3 linked regions of the Leisingera sp. NJS204 genome follow. The protein of the gene in region 1 binds, or shares a complex with, the protein of each later gene. Links are inferred from orthologs where the notes say so. Each region holds a gene or a part of one and is shown in the gene's direction. Other genes may lie near its edges.

Evidence for each region. The genes of interacting proteins can lie anywhere in the genome.
Region 2: the proteins of accD (region 1) and accB are in contact, whole or in part, in a solved structure (PDB 8UXZ), measured with the Escherichia coli proteins. The link is inferred for Leisingera sp. NJS204 from one-to-one orthologs.
Region 3: the proteins of accD (region 1) and ETW24_RS03055 are in contact, whole or in part, in a solved structure (PDB 8UXZ), measured with the Escherichia coli proteins. The link is inferred for Leisingera sp. NJS204 from one-to-one orthologs.

What each region holds. Positions count from the first base shown.
Region 1 is NZ_CP035417.1:3,760,384-3,768,282, reverse strand. What follows is about bases 5,156-7,899. They hold accD (acetyl-CoA carboxylase, carboxyltransferase subunit beta), read left to right. Parts: upstream 5,156-5,924; coding sequence 5,925-6,875; downstream 6,876-7,899. Other genes in these bases: ETW24_RS18275 (bifunctional folylpolyglutamate synthase/dihydrofolate synthase), read left to right, coding at 6,986-7,899; ETW24_RS18285 (CPBP family intramembrane glutamic endopeptidase), read left to right, coding at 5,156-5,861. Also shown: ETW24_RS18315 (S41 family peptidase), read left to right, coding at 1-425; ETW24_RS18310 (bifunctional transcriptional activator/DNA repair enzyme AdaA), read left to right, coding at 914-1,978; ETW24_RS18305 (isocitrate lyase/PEP mutase family protein), read left to right, coding at 1,975-2,718; ETW24_RS18300 (hypothetical protein), read right to left, coding at 2,726-3,103; ETW24_RS18295 (DUF6478 family protein), read right to left, coding at 3,116-3,877; ETW24_RS18290 (hypothetical protein), read right to left, coding at 3,967-4,764; more of ETW24_RS18285, read left to right, coding at 4,947-5,155.
Region 2 is NZ_CP035417.1:1,726,486-1,732,842, reverse strand. The notes cover bases 2,747-5,704. They hold accB (acetyl-CoA carboxylase biotin carboxyl carrier protein), read left to right. Parts: upstream 2,747-3,958; coding sequence 3,959-4,450; downstream 4,451-5,704. Other genes in these bases: accC (acetyl-CoA carboxylase biotin carboxylase subunit), read left to right, coding at 4,460-5,704; ETW24_RS08525 (LuxR C-terminal-related transcriptional regulator), read left to right, coding at 3,266-3,802; ETW24_RS08530 (class I adenylate-forming enzyme family protein), read right to left, coding at 2,747-3,174. In the rest of the region: ETW24_RS08550 (ABC transporter ATP-binding protein), read left to right, coding at 1-4; ETW24_RS08545 (PepSY domain-containing protein), read left to right, coding at 260-520; ETW24_RS08540 (cytochrome b/b6 domain-containing protein), read left to right, coding at 582-1,118; ETW24_RS08535 (helix-turn-helix transcriptional regulator), read left to right, coding at 1,121-1,669; more of ETW24_RS08530, read right to left, coding at 1,678-2,746; more of accC, read left to right, coding at 5,705-5,809; aat (leucyl/phenylalanyl-tRNA--protein transferase), read left to right, coding at 5,884-6,357. UniProt on the Escherichia coli protein: This protein is a component of the acetyl coenzyme A carboxylase complex; first, biotin carboxylase catalyzes the carboxylation of the carrier protein and then the transcarboxylase transfers the carboxyl group to form malonyl-CoA.
Region 3 is NZ_CP035417.1:609,476-615,873, reverse strand. What follows is about bases 2,747-5,745. They hold ETW24_RS03055 (acetyl-CoA carboxylase carboxyltransferase subunit alpha), read left to right. Parts: upstream 2,747-3,764; coding sequence 3,765-4,727; downstream 4,728-5,745. Other genes in these bases: ETW24_RS03045 (YdhR family protein), read left to right, coding at 5,353-5,745; ETW24_RS03050 (winged helix-turn-helix transcriptional regulator), read right to left, coding at 4,724-5,137; ETW24_RS03060 (AraC family transcriptional regulator), read right to left, coding at 2,805-3,638; ETW24_RS03065 (LysE family translocator), read left to right, coding at 2,747-2,802. In the rest of the region: ETW24_RS03080 (L-malyl-CoA/beta-methylmalyl-CoA lyase), read left to right, coding at 1-726; ETW24_RS03075 (hypothetical protein), read left to right, coding at 793-1,395; ETW24_RS03070 (Lrp/AsnC family transcriptional regulator), read right to left, coding at 1,680-2,132; more of ETW24_RS03065, read left to right, coding at 2,206-2,746; more of ETW24_RS03045, read left to right, coding at 5,746-5,994; ETW24_RS03040 (Lrp/AsnC family transcriptional regulator), read right to left, coding at 6,201-6,398. UniProt on the Escherichia coli protein: Component of the acetyl coenzyme A carboxylase (ACC) complex. First, biotin carboxylase catalyzes the carboxylation of biotin on its carrier protein (BCCP) and then the CO(2) group is transferred by the carboxyltransferase to acetyl-CoA to form malonyl-CoA.

The sequences.
Region 1 (7,899 bases):
TGGCCGGTGCGCTGCAGGATCACCGCCGCGCCATCGTCATCGGCACCAAGTCTTTCGGCAAGGGATCGGTGCAGACGGTGATGCCGCTGAAGGGCGAGGGCGCGATGCGTCTGACCACTGCGCGCTATTACACACCGTCGGGCCGGTCGATCCAGGCGCTGGGCGTCAGCCCTGATATTGTGGTGCAGCAGCCCCGCCGAACCGCTGCGGCTGAGGAGGAGAACGACTCGCCTGCACGCCGCTCGCGCTCCGAGGCCGATTTGCGCGGCAGTCTGAACAATGACAGCCTGAGCGAGGATGAGATCCGCCAGATCGAAGCCGACCGCGAAAAGGCCGAAAAGGCCGCCGAGCTGCGCGAAGAGGATTACCAGCTGGCCTATGCCATCGACATCCTGAAGGGGCTGGTTGCGCTGGGACCGAAGTAAGGCTTGGCCATATTGCAGCACAAAGGGGCCGTCCGGCTGGGCGGCCTTTTTTCTGCTCTGCTGTTCACGTGCCGGCCGGGCGGAAGCAGGGGGCGTTGCCCCCTCAGGCCTTGCGGCCCTCACCCCCAAGGTATTTTTGGCCAGAAAGAAGCGGCAGGGGGGTGGCGTTTGCGGGCAGCACGGAGCGCCGCCGGGCAGAGAATGGACAGACCCCGCGGGGCCTGCTTGGACAGGAATTCCTGAACGACCCCCTTTTTATCGCGGCCGGTCTCTGGGTGCTGCGCAGACAGCCGCACAGCTTGCCCGCGCCTTGTGCAATGGGTGATCGACCAGGGGAGTGTATGTTGTGAAAACCTGATGATCAGGTGAAACCGGCGTACGCTGAAAGGGCAACACCCAACCCGGCGCAATGCATTTGTCGCGTCAAAGTGAATATCAACGCCCGATCTCCGGCGCATTGATTGCATGGGCTGGGCTATGTTCGCCCCATGATGTTTGACCTGCCTGATTCCCCGACGCTGTACCAAGCGCTGATCACACGTGATGACGCCTATGAGGGGCGCGCCTATGTGGGCGTGACCTCCACCGGCATCTTCTGCCGCCTGACCTGCCCGGCGCGCAATCCGAAGTACGAGAACTGCCGCTTTTACGCCAGCCCCGGCCAATGTATTGAGGCGGGGTTCCGCGCCTGCAAACGCTGCAAGCCGCTGGCGGCTGCTGCCGGGGATGATCCGATGGTACAGGATCTTCTGGCCCGGCTGGAGGCGCGTCCCGCCTATCGCTGGGGCGAGAGCGATCTGGCGCGGATGGGGCTGGATGCGTCCACCGTTCGGAGGGCGTTCAAGCGGCATTTCGGCATGACCTTTCTGGAAATGGCCCGCCAGCGCCGCCTGCGCGAGGGGTTCACCGCGCTGAAAGCCGGCGAGCCGGTGATTGCGGCGCAGATTGATGCCGGGTTTGAAAGCGCCAGCGCCTTTCGCGCGGCCTTTGCCAAGCTGGTCGGGATTGCGCCGGGCGCCTTCCGCAAGGACGCGCTGTTGCTGGCCGACTGGATCGACACGCCGCTGGGCGCGATGATTGCGATCAGCTGCCGGCACCAGCTGCATCTGCTGGAATTTGCCGACCGCAAGGCGCTGCCGCGGGAAGTGGCCAGGCTGCAAAAGGCGCAGCCCGGAGGGATCGGCTTTGGGCGGCCCGCGCCGACAAAGCAGATCGCCGAAGAGCTGCAGCGGTTCTTTGCGGGTGACGGCGCGGATTTCCAAACCCCGCTGGCTCTGCATGGCACCGGGTTCGAGCGCGAGGTCTGGCGCTACCTGCTGACTATTCCGGCCGGCGAAACCCGCAGCTATTCGCAGATCGCGCGCGAGCTGGGCCGCGCTTCGGCCACAAGGGCGGTGGCGCGGGCCAATGGTTCCAACCAGCTGGCGCTGGTAGTACCCTGCCACCGGGTGCTGTCGGCGGATGGATCGCTGACCGGTTATGGCGGCGGCTTGTGGCGCAAGCAGCGGCTGATCGAGATTGAGACAAGCTACAAACAGAGGATTTCTGCATGATATATTCCGACCGCGCACGCGCCTTTGCGGCGCTGCATCAGCCGGGCAACCCGGTGGTGCTGTATAACATCTGGGACGCAGGCAGTGCTAAGGCGATTGCCGGGGCGGGGGCCGCGGCCTTGGCGACCGGCAGCTATCCGGTGGCCGTTGCGCAGGGCTTTGCCGATGGCGAGCAGATCCCGTTGGAGTTTGTTCTGGGCAACGCTGAACGCATCATCGCCGCCACGGATTTGCCGGTGACAATTGATTTTGAGGGCGGTTATTCCCGTGCGCCTGAACAGCTGACCGCCAATGTTAAACGGCTGGCCGAAACCGGCGCCGTGGGGCTGAATTTTGAGGACCAGGTGGTTGGGACGGCGGAGCTCTACAGCATTGAAGAGCAGGCCCGGCGGGTTGCTGCAGTACGGGCGGCCAATGCGGACATTTTTGTCAATGCGCGCACAGATTTGTTTCTGAAGGAAAAAGATGCGTCGAAACACGCGGGCCTGATGGCGGAGGCGCTGGAACGCGGCGCGGCTTATGCCGAGGCCGGCGGCAATGGGTATTTCATCCCCGGCCTGACTGATCCGGATCTGATTGCACAAGTCTGCGAGGCAAGCGCGCTGCCGGTCAACACGATGATGCGCGGTATCACGCTGGAAACCGCGCGGCAGGCAGGCGTTGCGCGCTGCAGCTATGGCCCGATCCCGCACGCCAAGCTGATGCAGGTGCTGGCAGAGCATTTCCAGACATTGGTGTAACCGCCGCTCAGGTGGTTTCCAGGCAGTGGCGGCGGAAGGCGCGTTTCAGCATGTCGAGTTCTGCGCGCAGCAGTTCGACCTCGGCGCGCAGATCGTCCGCCACAGCCTCCCCGGCGATCAGGGTGAAATCACCCAGACGGGTGCCGCCGGCGGCATCGAATATCACGAAAGTCTGCACCCCGTCGGCCAATGCCTCGGCGGGGACCGGCACTGAGATCAGCCATTCGCCGCCTGCCTGGCCTTCTTTCAGTTTTGCATCGGCCACCGGCTGATCCTGGAACATCACGGAAATCTCGGGCCGCGCGCCGCTGGCGGGGGCGTTGCTGATCCGGCCCTCCCAGATGCCGTTGCGGAAGCGGATTTTGGTCAGTGACAGGTCGCTCATGGCTCAGGTTCCTCAGATCGCCGCGCGGCGGTGGCGCGAGAAGGTCAGGTCGCGCAGGATCACCTGGTTCATATCCGGCGCTTCAAATATCAGATCAAGCCAGATCTTTTCGATCCGCTTCTCGTTCAGCTTGGAATAGGCCAGGTCGAACTCCACCACGATGTTCTTTTGCTCCTGCGGCAGCTCGCGCACGATCTGTTCGGTATTGGGACCGTGCTGGATGTTGAGCCGGGCAAAAATCTCGATCGGTTTTTCGGATTCGATAATGCTGTCGATCCGCAGCAGATGCTGCCGGGTCATGCCATTGGCAGCGGCGGGCGGCAGGTCGATCACCAGCGACAGGAACGAGCCGTCGAATTGGAACACATCCATGCGCAGGCCGAAGGGAGCAAGGTCTTCTTCGCGGGTGTTGCGCAGCTGGCGCAGGGTCAGTTCGGAGAAGGCGCAATCGTGAAACAGCTGCGCCTCATCGCCGAGCCGGGCCTTGGCGGGGACGGAGGACAGCCCGCATTCGGGCAGCGGCCCGCGCCACAGTTCCGGGCGCCAGGACCAATCGGTGCCATGCGGGCGCGGAAAGAAGGAGGAGCCGATCTGCGGCAGCGCCAAACGGCCGTCGGCGGTGTGGATCAGCCGGTCCAGATGGGTGCGCAGCTGGCGGGCCTGATTGCGCTGGCGGCGCAGTTCAGACAGCGGCGCGCGGGCCGACTCTTCTGCGGCTGCGCGCCAGCGGCGCAGGCTGCGCAGGTGCAGCAGCCGGTCCATGATCCTGCCCATCGTGCTCTCTCTTGCCTGTTGCGCCGTGTTGCGGAGTCCGGCCCGCGCGGTAATGCGGCGGGCGCTGGCGCCAGTGTAACCGCTGGCGGCTATTGAAATAAACCGGCAATCCGCTGGCTAAGCCCGCGTTTTTTGCGAAGGGCGGGCGTGGCGCCGGTTTCCGGGGCGCCGGCGGCTGCCGCTGCGGGCCGTGCCAGGGGGCGCAGGGACCGCCGGGGGCCTTTGGGCAGCACCGCGCCGGCTTCCTCAAGATCCGGCAGGGTGGAGGCTTCCAGTGAGCGGTGGGTCACTTCGTTCAGCAGCGCTGCCCCCTGGCCTCCCAGGGCGCGGCTGCCCTCCGGTGCATAGAGCGCCAGGGCGACCAGATGCCGGTCGAGCACAAAGGCACCGCGCCAGTGAACCGGACTGGCCCCTTCGGCGACGGCTTCGGGGAATTCCAGCCGGACCAGCGGCAGCAACTGGTCGTCGCGGGTTTCCAGCAGCGTGGCACCGGGGAACATGGCCACGATATCAGCCGCTTGCGGGGCTGCGGCGTCTTGTTGTGCCGGACCGATCGAGGCGGTCAGAACGGCCGCATTGCGGGAGCCGAACCAGCGGTTCCGGTCCAGCCGGCTGCAATGGGCAATCAAGGCAAAACCGCCGCTGTCATCCGCCGTGCTGCTGCGCCGGTCAAAGCAAAAGGTTTCCGGGGCAGCCAGCAGCACGCCGCCGCCGGCAAAGGACATCACCTGGCCGCTAAGGCGCGGCGCCGGGCCGGACACGCGGGCGGCAAAGGACATGCCTGTGGGGGCGGGGCTGCATCCCGCCAAGGCCAGGCCGGCCAGCGCGGCGGCGGCTGCAGCTCTGCGCAGTCCTGGCGCCTTTCCGCCGGGGAGCGAAAAAGACACGGGTTTCCCGTTGTTTGTTCTGGTCACTGCGGTCCCTGCCGGTCTGTTTTTTTGACAAATTTATTACGGGCAGGGCTGCTGCGCGGCAAGTGTGAACCGCGCGCCGGGCTGTCTGCCTTGCCATGGCGTTGCAGCAATGCATAACGTTGGCGCAATTTGCCGCCATTCCAGCCGGAGGACACATGCAGCACAGGCACAGAGACGGGTACAGCGACGGGCACAGTTACAGGGCGCATGAGGCCTTGGTGCGCTTTGCCCGGCTGCAGCCTGCGCTGTGGCGGCTGCTTTTGGGGCTGGTGCTGGTGGCGGCGGTCAGCTTTGCGATGACCGCGGCGCTGCAGGTGATGGTGGCGGGCCTGTTCCCCGGCGCCTGGCTGCAGGGGCTGGGTGACGGCAGCAATCCCGGCGCCATGCTGGTGCTGCTGGGCAGCTTTGCCTTTCTGTCGCTGGGGGTGGCTATGGCGGCGCGGCTGTTTCACCAGCGCAGCTTTGCCACCGTCACGGGGCATCTGGTGCCGCTGGTCTGGCAGTTCGGCAAGGTGAGCCTGTATCTGCTGGGGTTGAGCGTGCTGATCATGCTGCTGCCGCCCTACAGCATGGGGCCGGCGATGACCCCGAACCTGCCGGTCTGGACCTGGCTGGGCATTCTGCCTTTGTCTGTTGCCGCGGTGCTGGTGCAGACCTCTGCGGAGGAGATCCTGTTCCGCGGTTATATCCAGCAGGCGCTTGCGGCACGGTTCCGCAGCCCGGCAGTGTGGCTTCTGGGGCCGTCGGCGCTGTTTGCATTGGGGCACTATCTGCCTGCCGAGGCCGGGGAGAATGCGCTGCTGATCACCGTCTGGGCCGGATTGTTCGGGGTGCTGATGGCGGATCTGACAGCGCGGGCCGGTACCTTGGGTCCGGCGATGGCGGTGCATTTTTTCAACAATGTTACTGCATTATTGCTGTTTGCTTCGCCGACCAGCCTGAACGGGCTGGCGCTGTATATGATCCCCTTCGAGATGGCGGACGTGCAGGCGCTGCGGCCTTGGATGGCGGTGGACTTTGCGCTGATGCTGGTTAGCTGGCTTTGCGCACGGCTTGCCATACGCCGCTGATTGCAATTGCGGCCAAGGCGCCTTATCTGGGGGGCAAACCGCGCCCCCGGAGAGGCAAGCAATATGAACTGGATCACCAACTACGTCCGGCCCAAGATCAACTCGATCTTTTCGCGCCGTGAAGTGCCCGAGAACCTTTGGCAGAAATGCGATGAATGCGGCACCATGCTGTTTCACCGCGAGCTGAGCGACAATCAGAACGTCTGCACCAGCTGCGGCCATCACATGCATATCACGCCGCGCGACCGGTTCACCGCGCTGTTTGACGGCGGTGTGTTCACCGAGGTTGCGGTGCCGGAACCGCTGGCCGATCCGTTGAAGTTCAAGGATCAGAAGAAATACCCCGACCGGATCAAGGCGGCGCAGAAAAAGACCGGCGAGAAAGACGCCATGCTGGTGGCCGCCGGTGAAATCGGCCGCACCCCCATTATCGCTGCGGCGCAGGATTTTTCCTACATGGGCGGCTCGATGGGCATGTATGTGGGCAACGCCATCATCGCCGCGGCTGAAGAAGCGGTGAAGCTGGGCCGCCCGCTGGTGCTGTTTTCCGCCGCTGGCGGTGCGCGGATGCAGGAAGGCATCCTGTCGCTGATGCAGATGCCGCGCACCACCGTGGCGGTGCAGATGCTGAAAGAGGCGGGCCTGCCCTATATCGTGGTGCTGACCCATCCGACCACCGGCGGGGTGACAGCGTCTTATGCGATGCTGGGCGATGTGCATATTTCTGAACCCAATGCGCTCATTTGCTTTGCCGGTCCCCGCGTGATTGAACAGACCATCCGCGAAAAATTGCCCGAAGGGTTCCAGCGCGCCGAATACCTGCTGGATCACGGTATGCTGGACCGCGTGACCTCGCGCACCGAGATGCGCGGTGAGCTGATCACCATCATTCGGATGCTGATGGGCCTGCCGCCGCAGGTGGTGGGCGATCTGCCCTCGCCGGAAGAGGAAGACCCCGCCATGGCCGCAAATGCGCCAACCGAGGCCGCAGTCAGCGAAGAAGCTGCCGAATAAACCGGTCTATATTAACCTGCCCGGCTGTCCGGCCGGACCGCGCCCGTCCTTACCTGGGCGGGCGCTGTTATTTGCTGCATTTGACTTTCCGATCTGACAGGACCAGGCCGATGACCCAGACCTCCGACGCGATCCTCGCCCGCATGATGGCGCTGCACCCCAAGATCATCGACCTGACGCTGGACCGGGTCTGGCGGCTGCTGTCCGCGTTGGACAACCCGCAGGACAAGTTGCCGCCGGTGATCCATCTGGCCGGCACCAATGGCAAGGGGTCGACCCAGGCGATGATCCGCGCCGGGCTTGAGGGGATGGGCAAGAGCGTTCACGCCTACACCTCACCGCATCTGGCGCGCTTTCATGAGCGGATCCGGCTGGCGGGCGAGCTGATCTCCGAGCCGCATCTGAGTGAGGTGCTGGACGAGTGCTATGCCAAGAACGGCGGCGAGAATATCACCTATTTCGAGATCACCACGGTGGCCGGCCTCTTGGCGTTTTCCCGCACGCCTGCGGATTACACGCTGCTGGAGGTCGGTTTGGGCGGACGCCTGGACGCCACAAACGTGATTGATAAACCCGCAATTAGCGTGATCACCCCGATCTCGATCGACCATGAGCAGTTCCTGGGCGACACGCTGACCAAAATCGCCACCGAGAAGGCCGGTATCATCAAACGCGGCGTGCCGGTTGTGGTTGGTCCGCAGCCGGAGGAGGCGATGGAGGTGATCGAGGCCACCGCCGCCCGCCTTGGCGCGCCGCTGATCGCCTATGGCCAGCACTGGCATGTCTACGAGGAACGCGGCCGGCTGGTGTTCCAGGATGAGTTCGGCCTATTGGACCTGCCGCTGCCGGCCCTCTTGGGCGCGCATCAGATCCAGAACGCCGGTGCTGCGCTGGCAGCGCTGCGCCACCTGGGCGCTGATGAGGCGGCCTGCGAGGCCGCGATGGCGAACGCCGAATGGCCCGCGCGGATGCAGAAGCTGAAGACCGGCCCGCTGACCGAGGCGGCACCTGAGGCAGAGTTGTG
Region 2 (6,357 bases), 2.0 Mb from region 1 along the record:
CTGAGACGCATCTCAAAACAATCTCCGCCCCGCCGCGCTCCGGCGCCGGGTGATTGAGGCCGGACCTTGTCAGGTCTGGCCTCTCCTTTTTGCAGCAATCCCTCCCGGCCCCTGATTTGAACTGTAAACCGTGGTTATACGCCGCGGTTTTCTGCACCAATCAGACCCCGCTCCTATTCTGCCTGACCGCAGTGACCCCGATGTGGCTGTCACTGCTCGCGCCTCTCCAGCGCGGCAGCATCGCAGAAAGGACAACATCATGCGCAATCCCATCAAACTCCTGGCCCTCGCCCTCGCCCTGCCGGCAGCAGCGGCCATGGCGTCAGAAACCGCTCCCAGCCCGGATACCGAAGCCAAGATCCGCGACCTGCTGACCGGTCAAGGATATGAGGTCACCGAAATCGAAGCCGAAGACGGTTTGTTCGAGGCCGAAGCCACCAAGAACGGCAAAGCATACGAGTTCCACCTGAATGATCAGATCGAAGTCGTGAAGATCGAGGAAGACAGCGAAGACGATTGATCCTGCCAATTTGAACGGCTCCGGGTGCATTTCAGAAACCCCGGAGCCGGAAGGATACAACATGAAGAACTTATACATCTGGGATCCTGTGGTCCGGCTGGTTCATTGGCTTCTTGCCGCGGGTTTTGCTGCCAACGCGCTGTTTACCGACCCCGATGGAACTCTTCATCAAACCATCGGATACTTCATCGCCGCGTTGCTTGGTATCCGTTTGCTCTGGGGATTGATTGGCAGCCGTTACGCCCGTTTTTCAAGCTTCAGGCCCGACCTTGGCGCTGCTGCCGGCCATCTGGCGGACATCGCGGCAGGGCGCAGGAATTGTCACAAGGGGCATTCTCCCCTGGGTGCGCTGATGATCTGCAACCTGTTGCTGACACTGCTGGGCATTGCGCTGACCGGCTGGCTTTTGACAGTGCCGCTGTTGATCAGCGCAGGCTGGCCGGAGGAGCTGCACGAAGTCCTTGTCACCTGGGCGGAAGTCTCGGTCCTGCTGCATGCGGGTGCGGTCCTGTTTGAGACCCGCCGCACCAAAGTCAGGCTGGCCCGCGCCATGATCACCGGTTACAAGAACCTGCCAGACAGATCAGCGGGGAGATAACGATGCGCCAAAACCGGCAAGACCCGGCCCGGCCCTGGATCCTGATTGCTGTCATCGCCGTGCAAGCCCTGTGCGCGGCGGTGTTTCTGGGCGACATGGCTGCTGACCTCGGCGGGCTGGAAGGCGCAGAGGCAGATCCGGGCGAAGGCCCGCATGCCTATATCGAAGGGCTGGCAGCAATTGCCCTGGTGGCCGCGATCGTGATCGAGACCCGCATCCTGATGCGGCTGATGCGGCGCAAGGCGCATCTGGAGGACAGCCTGAGCGCAGCCCAGGCCGCAGTGCAGGACGTCATCAATGCGGAATTTGCCAACTGGGCTCTGACTCCGGCCGAGCTGGACGTGGCGGCCTTTTTGGTAAAGGGCATGTCCACGGCTGAAATCGCCGCCCTGCGCGGCAGCGCCGCAGGCACCGTCAAGGCGCAGCTGAATGCAATCTACCTCAAATCCGGCACCGGCAACCGGGCGGAGCTGATGAGCCTTTTGATCGACACCATGATGGGACAGCGCCAGTCGGCCGCGGGCCAGGACCCTGCCGCCCGCTCCGCCTGAACCCGCAGTCAAAGCAGCTTGCGCAGCTCGGTTTTCAGCACCTTGCCATAGTTGTTCTTGGGCAGCGCTTCGATGCGCAGGTATGCCTTGGGGCGTTTGAACCGGGCGATCCGGCTGCTGCAGAGGTCATCCAGCGCGGCTTCTGCCGCCTCCCCCACAACAAAGGCCACCACTTCCTCGCCCCAATCCGCATGGGGCCGGCCCACGACTGAGACCTCGCGCACGTCAGGGTGCAGCAACAGTACTTCCTCCACCTCGCGCGGATAGACGTTGGAACCGCCGGTGATGATCATGTCCTTGGAGCGGTCCTGCAGGGTGAGATAGCCGTCGGTGTCCAAAACCCCCATATCGCCGGTCATCAGCCAGCCATTGACCAGTGTTCTGGCGGTGGCCTCCGGGTTGTTCCAATAGCCCGGCATAACCGCATCGCCGCGCACCATGATCTCGCCGTGGCTGCCGGCGGGCAGGAAATCCCCCTCCGGCGTGCCGATCCGCACCTCAACCACGCTTTGCGCCCTGCCGACACTGGCCAGCCGCTTACGCCAGCGCGGATGCGCGCGGTCCTGCACGGCATGCCGCGGCAGCGCGGTGATCGCCATCGGGCATTCGCCCTGGCCGTAGACCTGCACAAAGACCGGGCCGAAATGCTCCACCGCCTCCACAATGTCGGCCGTATACATTGGCCCGCCTGCGTAAATCACTGTGCGCAACCCCTCGCCCTTGCGGCCCAGCCGCTTGGCTTCCGAAGTCATCCTTGTGACCATCGTCGGCGCTGCAAACATATGGACGCGCCCGAAATGCGCTGCCAGGTCAAAGATCTCCGCCTCGTCAAAGCCGCCCGACACCGGGCAGACATGCGCTGCCCCCGCGAGAACATGCTGAATTGCATAAATCCCCGCCCCATGGCTCATCGGTGCCGCATAAAGCGCCTGATCTTCAGCGCTGACCTGATCCACATCGGCGAAATAGGCGATTGCCATGGTCATCAGCATCCGGTGGGTGATCATCACCCCCTTGGGCCGCCCGGTGGTGCCAGAGGTGTAGAACAGCCAGGCCAGATCTTCGGGGGCACGGAAAACAGGTTCAGCCACAGGCTGCGCTTCCAGGGCAGCGGCATAGTCCGGCCCCGTGATGTCCACACAGCGCACAACCGCCTCTGTTGCTGCAACAGCCTCCGTCAGCCCGGGCGAGGTAAACACCAGCCCCGCACCGGAGTTTTGCAGGATATACTCCGCCTCCTTGCCGTGCAGCTTGGCATTGACCGGCACCGCCGCCGCCCCCGCATACCAAATGCCGTAAAGCGTGATCAGATAGTCCGGGCAATTCTTCATGAATATGCCGACCCGGTCCCCCGGCTGCACACCCTGCATCTGCAGCCAGCCGGCCACCGACGCCGCGCGGGTGTGAAAGCCTGAGTAGTCCGCAATCTGCTCCTGTCCCAGAAACAACGCAGGCCGCGCCGCCTCTGCCGCTGCCATGCGCTGCAACCACACTGCAATGTTCATCCGCTGTTCCCTCCGGCTTGCCCGTCGGCGTGCATCGCGGCACGCAAACACCCCCTTCAATTCCGCAGAAAGGCCGGGGTAGAAACACCATATGAGCGATCTTGCCTTTGACCATGCCCCTGTGGGCCTTGCCGTGCTGGAACGCCGCGTCATCACGCGGTGCAACCTGCAGTTTGCCTCCACCTTCGGCGGAATTCCCGGTGAATATACCGGCATGCCGATTTCAGGGCTGTACCCCAGCCAGGAGGATTTCAACCGTATCGGCACCCTGCTGCAACAGCCCGAGGCGCAAAGCGGCAGTTACAGCGACGAGCGTATCATGCGCCGCCGCGCAGGCGCATTGTTCTGGTGCCGGGTGCGCGGCCGCTCGGTCACGCCGCAGGCGCCGTTTCAGACCGGCATCTGGTCCTTTGCAGATATATCCGAGGACCGCCCGGTGGTCTCGCTTACCCCGCGCGAACGCGAAGTGGCGATCCTCACCTGCAAGGGGCTGTCGGCCAAGGAAATCGGCCAGCAGCTTGATCTGTCCTACCGCACAGTGGAAAGCCACCGGGCGCATCTGCTGCAAAAATTCGCCGCCCGCAAGCTGCCGGAACTGGTGGCCAAACTGACGGGCATGCCGCTATGAGACAAAATACAGTCCGGCAATTGCAAATCCGATTATCTGCCTCCATGTTACAGCCCGGATCGACGGTGCTTTCCTTGCGGTAATCCTTGCCCTATAAGCGCCCTAATTTCCGGCCCGCCTGCCCTGGCGGGCCTGTCGGAATTGGCTGAGGACAATATGACAAACAAATCTCACGAAGCTGACGTGGCATTCATCAAGGCGCTGGCGGAATTGCTGCGCGAAAACGATCTGACCGAACTGCAGGTCAAGCGGGACTACGGCGACGACGACAGCCTGAATGTGCGTGTCTCCCGCCAGACCGCCATGGCCGCGCCGGTGCAGGTTGCGATGCCTGCCGCCGCTGCTCCGGTTGCAGCCGCTGCCCCTGCCGCCGCCGCAGCCCCCGCAGCCGCCAGCGAAGATCCGGCCAGCCACCCCGGCGCCGTGACATCGCCGATGGTCGGCACCGTCTATCTGCAGGCCGAACCCGGCTCGCCCGCCTTTATCTCTGTTGGCCAGCAGGTCAGCGAAGGCGACACCCTGCTGATCGTCGAGGCCATGAAAACCATGAACCACATTCCGGCGCCGAAATCGGGCACCGTGAAGCGCATTCTGGTTGAAGACGGCGCCGCCGTTGAATTCGGAACCCCCCTGGCCATCATCGAGTAAGGATCTGGCATGTTTGACAAGATCCTGATTGCCAACCGCGGCGAGATCGCCCTGCGCGTGATCCGTGCCTGCCGGGAAATGGGCATCAAGTCGGTTGCGGTGCATTCCACTGCGGATGCCGACGCAATGCACGTGCGCATGGCCGATGAATCGGTCTGCATCGGGCCGCCGTCCGGCACCCAAAGCTATCTGTCGATCCCGGCCATCATCTCGGCTGCCGAGATCACCGGCGCCCAGGCGATTCATCCAGGCTACGGCTTCCTGTCGGAAAACGCCAACTTTGTGCAGATCATCGAAGACCACGGGCTGACCTTCATCGGCCCCTCGGCTGCGCATATCCGCACCATGGGCGACAAGATCACCGCCAAGGAAACCGCTCAGAACCTTGGTATTCCGGTTGTTCCGGGGTCCGAGGGCGGCGTGCCCGATATTGCCGCGGCAAAAAAAGCCGCCGCAGATATGGGCTATCCGGTGATCATCAAGGCCACCGCCGGCGGCGGCGGCCGCGGCATGAAAGTGGCCCTGAACGAAATAGAGCTGGCGACCGCCTTCTCCACTGCCCGTTCGGAAGCCAAGGCTGCCTTTGGCAATGACGAAGTCTATATGGAGAAGTACCTCCAGAAACCGCGTCACATCGAAGTACAGGTCTTTGGCGACGGCAAAGGCGTCGGCGTTCACCTGGCCGAGCGCGACTGCTCGCTGCAGCGCCGCCACCAGAAGGTGTTCGAGGAGGCCCCCGGCCCCTGCATCACCCCGGAAGAACGCGCCCGCATCGGCAAAATCTGCGCCGACGCCATTGGCAAGATGGGCTATTCCGGCGCCGGTACCGTTGAATTCCTCTATGAAGACGGCGAGTTCTATTTCATCGAGATGAACACCCGCCTGCAGGTGGAGCACCCGGTGACCGAAGCCATCTTCGGTGTCGATCTGGTACGCGAACAGATCCGGGTGGCCGAAGGCCTGCCGATGTCCTTTACCCAGGGCGATCTGGAAATCAACGGCCACGCCATCGAGGTCCGGATCAACGCCGAGAAACTGCCGAATTTTTCGCCCTGCCCGGGCAAGATCACCCAGTACCACGCCCCCGGCGGATTGGGGGTGCGGATGGATTCGGCGCTCTATGACGGCTACTCGATCCCGCCCTATTACGACTCGCTCATTGGCAAGCTGATCGTGCACGGCCGCGACCGGACCGAGGCGCTGGCGCGCCTGAACCGGGCTCTGGGCGAGCTGATCATCGACGGCATCGACACCACCGTGCCGCTGTTCCATGCGCTGCTGCAGGAACAGGATATCCACACCGGCGACTACGGCATTCACTGGCTGGAACGCTGGCTGGAAGAAAACCAGCCCGGATAACTTCAGAGGGGCGCGCCACTGGCTGCGCCCCGTTTTACATTTGCCTGCCTTTTCCCGTTATACTGGCCAGCACCATGAGCTTAACTGCGGACCTATTGCTGCACGCCTATTCTGCCGGTGTTTTTCCGATGGCCGAACACCGCGACGACCCCGAGATTTTCTGGGTCGATCCCAAGCGGCGTGGCATTCTACCGCTGGATGGCTTCCGCATCTCCCGCTCGCTGGCCAAACGGATCCGCAACGGCGGATTTGAGATCACCGTGAACCGGGATTTCGGCGGCGTCGTAGACGGCTGCGCCGACCGGGCCGAGACCTGGATCAACGGGGAAATCCGCGACCGCTACCTGGATCTGCACCTGATGGGCAACGCCCATTCGCTTGAAGTCTGGCAGGACGGCATCCTGGCCGGCGGCACTTATGGCGTCTCTCTGGGCGGCGCCTTTTTTGGCGAAAGCATGTTCTCGCGCCGCCGGGATGCCTCCAAAGTGGCGCTGGCCTATCTGACTGACAGGCTGCGGCAGGCGGGCTACAGGCTGTGCGACACGCAA
Region 3 (6,398 bases), 3.2 Mb from region 1 along the record:
GGGCTCGACACCCCCTATTGGTACCGCGATGTGGTGGACATTCTGGAACAGGCCGGTGACCGGCTGGATCAGATCATGATCCCCAAGGTCGGCTGCGCCGAGGATGTATACGCGGTGGACGCGCTGGTCACCGCGGTTGAGCGCGCCAAAGGCCGGGCCAAACCGGTGTCCTTTGAAGTGATCATCGAGTCGGCGGCAGGCATTGCCCATGCCGAGGATATCGCCAAATCCTCGCCCCGGCTGCAGGCGATGTCGCTGGGTGCTGCGGACTTCGCCGCCTCGATGGGGATGCAGACCACCGGTATCGGCGGGACGCAGGAAAACTACTATATGATCCGCGAAGGCGAAAAGCATTGGTCCGACCCCTGGCACTGGGCGCAGGCTGCAATTGTCGCCGCTTGCCGCACCCATGGCATCCTGCCGGTTGACGGGCCGTTCGGCGATTTCTCGGACGAGGATGGCTATATCGCCCAGGCGAAACGGTCCGCGACTCTGGGCATGGTTGGCAAATGGGCGATCCATCCCAGTCAGATCGCGCTGGCCAATCAGGTCTTCACCCCCTCGGATGAGGCTGTGGCGGAAGCCCGCGAGATCCTGGCAGCGATGGAAGAGGCCAAGGCGTCGGGCGCCGGCGCGACTGTATATAAGGGCCGCCTTGTCGATATCGCCTCGATCAAGCAGGCTGAAGTGATTGTGGCCCAGGCCGAACTGATTGCGAACAGCTGACGCCGGTTCGCATAGACAAAGTGCAAAGGCGTCCCGATGGGGCGCCTTTTCCGTATGGAGAGTTTGATGACAAAATTGACTTTGCTGCATACGGCAGAGGTGCATGCAAGGACGTTCCGGGCGTTGGCACCCGAAGCGGATCTGAACCAGCAAGTGCGCAGCGATTGGCTGGCACGGGCGCGGGATGGCATTGGCGCGGATCTGAAAGCAGAGATTGCTGCGGCAATCAGCGCGGCTGACGGCCCGGTGCTGTGCACCTGCACCACACTTGGTCCGGTAGCAGAGGAGGCAGGCGCCATCCGCGTCGACTGGCCGATGATGCAGGAAGCGGCGCGGATCGGCGGGCCGGTGCTGATGGCCTATTGCCTGGACAGCACCGCGGCCCCATCAGAGGCGCTGCTGCGGCGGGCCTTTGGCGGGTGTGATCCGCAACTGGTCCCGATGTTTCTAGGGCAGCACTGGCCGTTGTTTGAAACGGGCGCCGGTGCGGATTTTTCTGCTGCCATAGCAGAAAGCATCGCAATGGCGCTTAAGGATGGCGCCTTTGGCTGCGTTGTGCTGGCGCAGGCCTCGATGGCCGGGGCGGCAGCAGTGCTGCGGGCGCAGACCCAGGTGCCGGTGCTGGCCTCACCGGAGATTGCCATGCGGGTTTTGCTGGCACACCGCTGAACCAGTTGACCCCGGCCACGAGTTTTGCCCGGCAAGGCCCTCTGCCCCTCCGGTTGTTCATCTGTTCTGGATCATGTTCCCAGTGCCGTTACCCAGTGCCGTATCAGCGTGGCGGTTAAGGATTGGCGGCGCCGCCAATAAGGCGGAGACGGGCGGGCGTATCCGCCCGCATGCTAAACGTTGTCTTTGCGGCAGACGTTTCGCAGTGAGTGTTTAGGAGAAAGATGAAGAAGCTCTTTGTTTCACCTTTTTACAAATACTCAAAATCCAAAGCCGGCAAGGGATCACGCCCGCAAGTCTTTGGGCGAACCCATTACCACATAGGTGGTGATTGCTGTGACATAAGGAGACGTGCCCAGGATATCAGTATGGAATTTCTTGTAGCTGGGCAGATCGGCGCATTCGACGCGCAGGAGGTATTCAATGGTGCCGGTGATGTTGTGGCATTCAACCACCTCGGGCGCGGCCTGCATGGCATGTTCAAAAGCTTCCTGCGCGTCCTTGGTGTGCTCACCCAGGCCGACGCCGATATAGGTGGCAAAGCCTATCCCCAGCTTTTGCCGGTCCAGCACGGCACGGTAACCGGTTATGACGCCGGCGCGCTCCAGCTCCTGCACCCGGCGCAGGCAGGCCGAGGGCGAAAGGCCCGCACGCTCGGCCAGTTCCAGATTGCTGATCCGGCCGTCCCGGGTGAGTTCCTGCAATATTTGTTGGTTTATTTTATCATTCTTCGCCATTGATTGTGAAATTACGCCGCAAACGCTGCAAAACGCAATTTCATTTGGCAATCACTGCGCAATCTTCTTGCCCATGACCTATGAACTCCTCTTTGCGCTGGCCGGTTTTGTTTTTGGCACGGTCTTCACGCCCGGCCCGAACAACCTGATGCTGATGGCCTCGGGGGCCAATTTCGGCTTTCACCGGACGATTCCGCATTTGCTGGGAGTGGCGGTCGGCTTCCCACTGATGATCCTGCCGGTCGGGCTGGGGGTGATGCATCTGTTTGATGCCTTCCCGGTGCTGACCCCGGTGATGACGGTGCTGTCTGTGGCCTATATGCTGTGGCTGGCCTGGAAGATCGCCAATGCCGCGCCGCCGCGGGAGGGGGCAGCCGAGGGCAGGCCTTTGAGTTTTGTGCAGGCCTGCGCCTTTCAATGGGTCAACCCCAAGGCCTGGGCGATGGCGCTGGGGGCAATCACGCTTTATGCCGCCAGCCGCGACCTGAGTGCCATTCTGTGGGTCTCCGGCACCTACCTGCTGATCGGCTGTTTTTCGGCATCGACCTGGACCATGCTGGGCCAGCAGCTGCGGCGGCTGCTGACCCGGCCCGCGCAGCTGCGGGCGTTCAACTGGACCATGGCCGCGCTGCTGCTGGCATCATTGGCAGCGATCCTGCTGCAGGCGTAGGGCTACTTCAACGGCAGGCAGATTTCGGTCAGCAGATCCTCGGGCGCGGTGTCGCGCGGATTGTTGAGGTAGATCTCATAGCAGGGCTGATCGGCCGGCTCCTCGCCGGACTGCGGCAGCCAATTGCCGAACAGGCTGTGATAGGCGGCATGGAGGCCAGAATACGGCCCCTTGTAGGTCAGCACCGCGGTTTTACCGCCGGGGAGGCTGACCTCCTCCATCCCATCGGGCAGCGTGCCGCCGGTAAGCTCTGCCCCGGCAAAGCTGCGCAGATCCGCTTCGGGCACCGCGTCCGGGCTGTCGAAATAGACCCCGGTGATCGCGCCCAGCTGCGGCCACAACCCGCGGCTTTCGCAGATCGCGCCGAAGGCCTCGAAGCTTTTGCCTATTTCCATGTAGGCGCCCTTGTGCGGCAGGCCGGCCAGGCGGCGGGCGGGGTCGGTGCGGGTGATCACGTCATACATCGGGTAACTTCCTGTTCTGAGGGTTGGGTTCGGCAGCCGGAATTGACCCGCCCGGCGGAAGGCCGCCGGGCTGCTGCCGTAAGCATCAGAGAACGCGCGGGAGAAGCTGTTCTGATTGGGGTAGCCGGCGCGGGCCGCAACCTGCGCAATGGGCATGTCCCCCTGCACCAGCCAGCCCGCGGCGCGGTGCAGCCGGATGCGGCGCACAGCCTGGGCGCAGGTTTCACCCGTCAGGGCGCGGAATACCCGGTGCCAGTGAAACCGCGACATCGCCGCCACATCGGCCAGCCTGTCCAGCGACAGATCGCCATCGGTGTTGCCGTGGATATAGGCCAGAACCCGCAGGATCCGGTCTTCGTAACTGGCGGCCATTCGCGGTGCCTCCCTTGCGCTCTTTAGCTCTTCCCTTATGCCATGGCAGCAGATCACAAATCTTGCTGAGTTGCATCTTGGCGCTGCTAAGGCCATATAACGGCAAACCCGCTGAGCAGAGGCGACATGACCCAGTATCTGGAATTCGAAAAACCGCTGGCCGAAATCGAAGGCAAGGCGGAGGAGCTGCGGGCGCTGGCGCGCGCGAATGAGGAAATGGACGTGGCGGATGAGGCCGCGGCGCTGGACGCCAAGGCGGCTCAGCTGCTGAAAGACCTCTACAAGGAGCTGACGCCCTGGCGCAAATGCCAGGTGGCACGGCACCCCGACCGCCCCCATTGCCAGGATTACATCAAGGCGCTGTTCACCGAATACACGCCGCTGGCCGGCGACCGGAATTTTGCCGACGATCTGGCCGTGATGGGCGGTCTTGCCCGGTTCAACGATCAGCCGGTGGTGGTGATCGGCCATGAGAAAGGCAGCGACACCAAATCGCGGATTGAGCGCAACTTCGGCATGGCCCGCCCTGAGGGCTACCGCAAGGCGATCCGGCTGATGGAGATGGCCGGCCGCTTCAAGCTGCCGGTGATCACTTTGGTCGACACTGCCGGCGCCTATCCCGGCAAAGGCGCCGAGGAGCGCGGCCAGTCGGAAGCAATTGCGCGTTCGACCGAGATGTGCCTGAAGATCGGCGTGCCGCTGATCTCAGTCATTATCGGTGAGGGCGGCTCCGGCGGTGCGGTGGCTTTTGCCTCGGCCAACCGTGTGGCGATGCTGGAACATTCGGTTTACTCGGTGATCAGCCCTGAAGGCTGCGCCTCGATCCTGTGGAAGGATGCCGAGAAGATGCGCGAAGCGGCGGAAGCGCTGCGCCTGACAGCACAGGACCTGCAGAAGCTGGGCGTCAATGACCGGATCATCCCGGAACCGCTGGGCGGCGCGCATCGTGATGCCAAGGCGGCAATGGCCTCGGTCAGCGGCGCGATCCAGGATATGCTGGACGAGCTGAAGGGCAAGACCGCAGACGAACTGATCAAAGACCGGCGCCAGAAATTCCTGGACATCGGCTCCAAAGGGCTGGCGGCCTAAGGCAGCTTACCCGCGCGGATCCGGGTGATAACGCCGTCCCGGTCTGCCTGCACTTTGTCACTGAAGCCGGTCATCGCGTGGCCGGCTTTGTTGTATCTGGCGCTCCACAGGGCGATATCTGCCAGTACCGGCGCCAGATCCCGGCCCTTTGGCGTGAGTGTGTAAATGTAGCTGCGGCCGTTCTGCGGATCCTTGCTTTTGCTCAGGATCCCCGCCTCTTCCAGCTGCTTCATCCGCTGCGCCAGGATGTTGGTCGAGATCCCCTCCCCGCCGTTCAGCAGCTCGCCATAGGTGCGCGCGCCCTTCACCGCCATGTCGCGGATCACCAGAAGGCTCCAGCGGTCGCCAAAGATATCAAGGGCATAGGCCACCGGGCAGCCGGACCCGTATTTGCTGTGCTTATCAGTCATGAACTCTTGGTAGTTTTTATACTTGCAAAACGCAAGTTGTCATGCGAACTCTTATTCACTTGCAAAATGCAAGCAAACAAACCGGAGCCAACATGACCCACGATCAAAGTAACGCGGCCTTCCGCGATCGATCCCGGCTGTCCCGCCGCCAGCTGCTTGCAGCCTCAGCCGGGGCGATGCTGCTGCCTTCTCTTGCCAAAACAAAGGAAACTGCCATGACTCCAAAAGCCTTTGTCTATACCGAAGTCGCAATCTCGGTGCCGTTCGACCAGGTGCCGCTGCAGGAGATCAACGCCTCGATCCGGCAACAGCCAGGTTTTTTGAACAAGACCTGGCTGTCCGGCCATGGCAATAATTCCATTGGCGGTTTTTATGCCTTTGACAGCATTGAAAACGCCCGCAGCTTTGTGACTGGCTATTTCCCGGGCGAGCCGCGCAGCTTTGGCGTCGCCCACAACACGCGGGTGTTTGACGCCGAAGCCACCGCCACGGCCAGCCGCGACATGGGTGCGGCGCATTACAACAGCGGGGCTGCGGCTCCAGGGGCGTTCGTGTACACCGAACTGCAACTGTCGGTGCCGTTTGAAGAAGCCCCCTGGCAAGCGCGCAACGCGGCGCTGAAAATGCTGCCGGGATTACAGAACAAGGTTTGGCTGAGCGGGCTGCAGACCCGGACACTGGGCGGCTTCGACGCCTTTGACACGCTGGACAACGCTTTGGATTTTGCGCTGAACCTGTTCCCGGAAACTGCGGCGGAACTGGGCTGCGCCTTTTACACGCGGGTCTTTGATGCCTCGGTCACCGAGGCGGCCAGCCGGGCAATGAACTCACCCTACTACACCGGCAGCGGGGCCTGATCAGGCGCATCGGATCTTAAGGGCGCAGGTGGCGGAACCCCTCCCGCGCCCGCGCACCGCCGGCTGACGCCACCGCCGCTGGCGGCCTTGGGCCCGGCCCGGTGCCAGGGCACCGGGCCGGGCCCAATTGCAAGGGTCTGCCTGACAGGCAGGCCTGCCCAGGCGGGAGCCGCTGGCCGGGAGCCATTTGTGCAGGTCAGCGCTGTTCACATCCGCAGATCGCTCACCGGCAAATGACTGGACGATTTCAGCTCCCTCAAGGACAGGCTGGACTTGATCCCCGACACCCCCGGCAACCGGCGCAGCACGGTTTCAACGAAGCGGCTGTAATCATCCAGATCGCACGCCACCACCTGCAGCAGAAAATCCGCGTCCCCGGTGGTATTATGGCAGGCCAGCACATT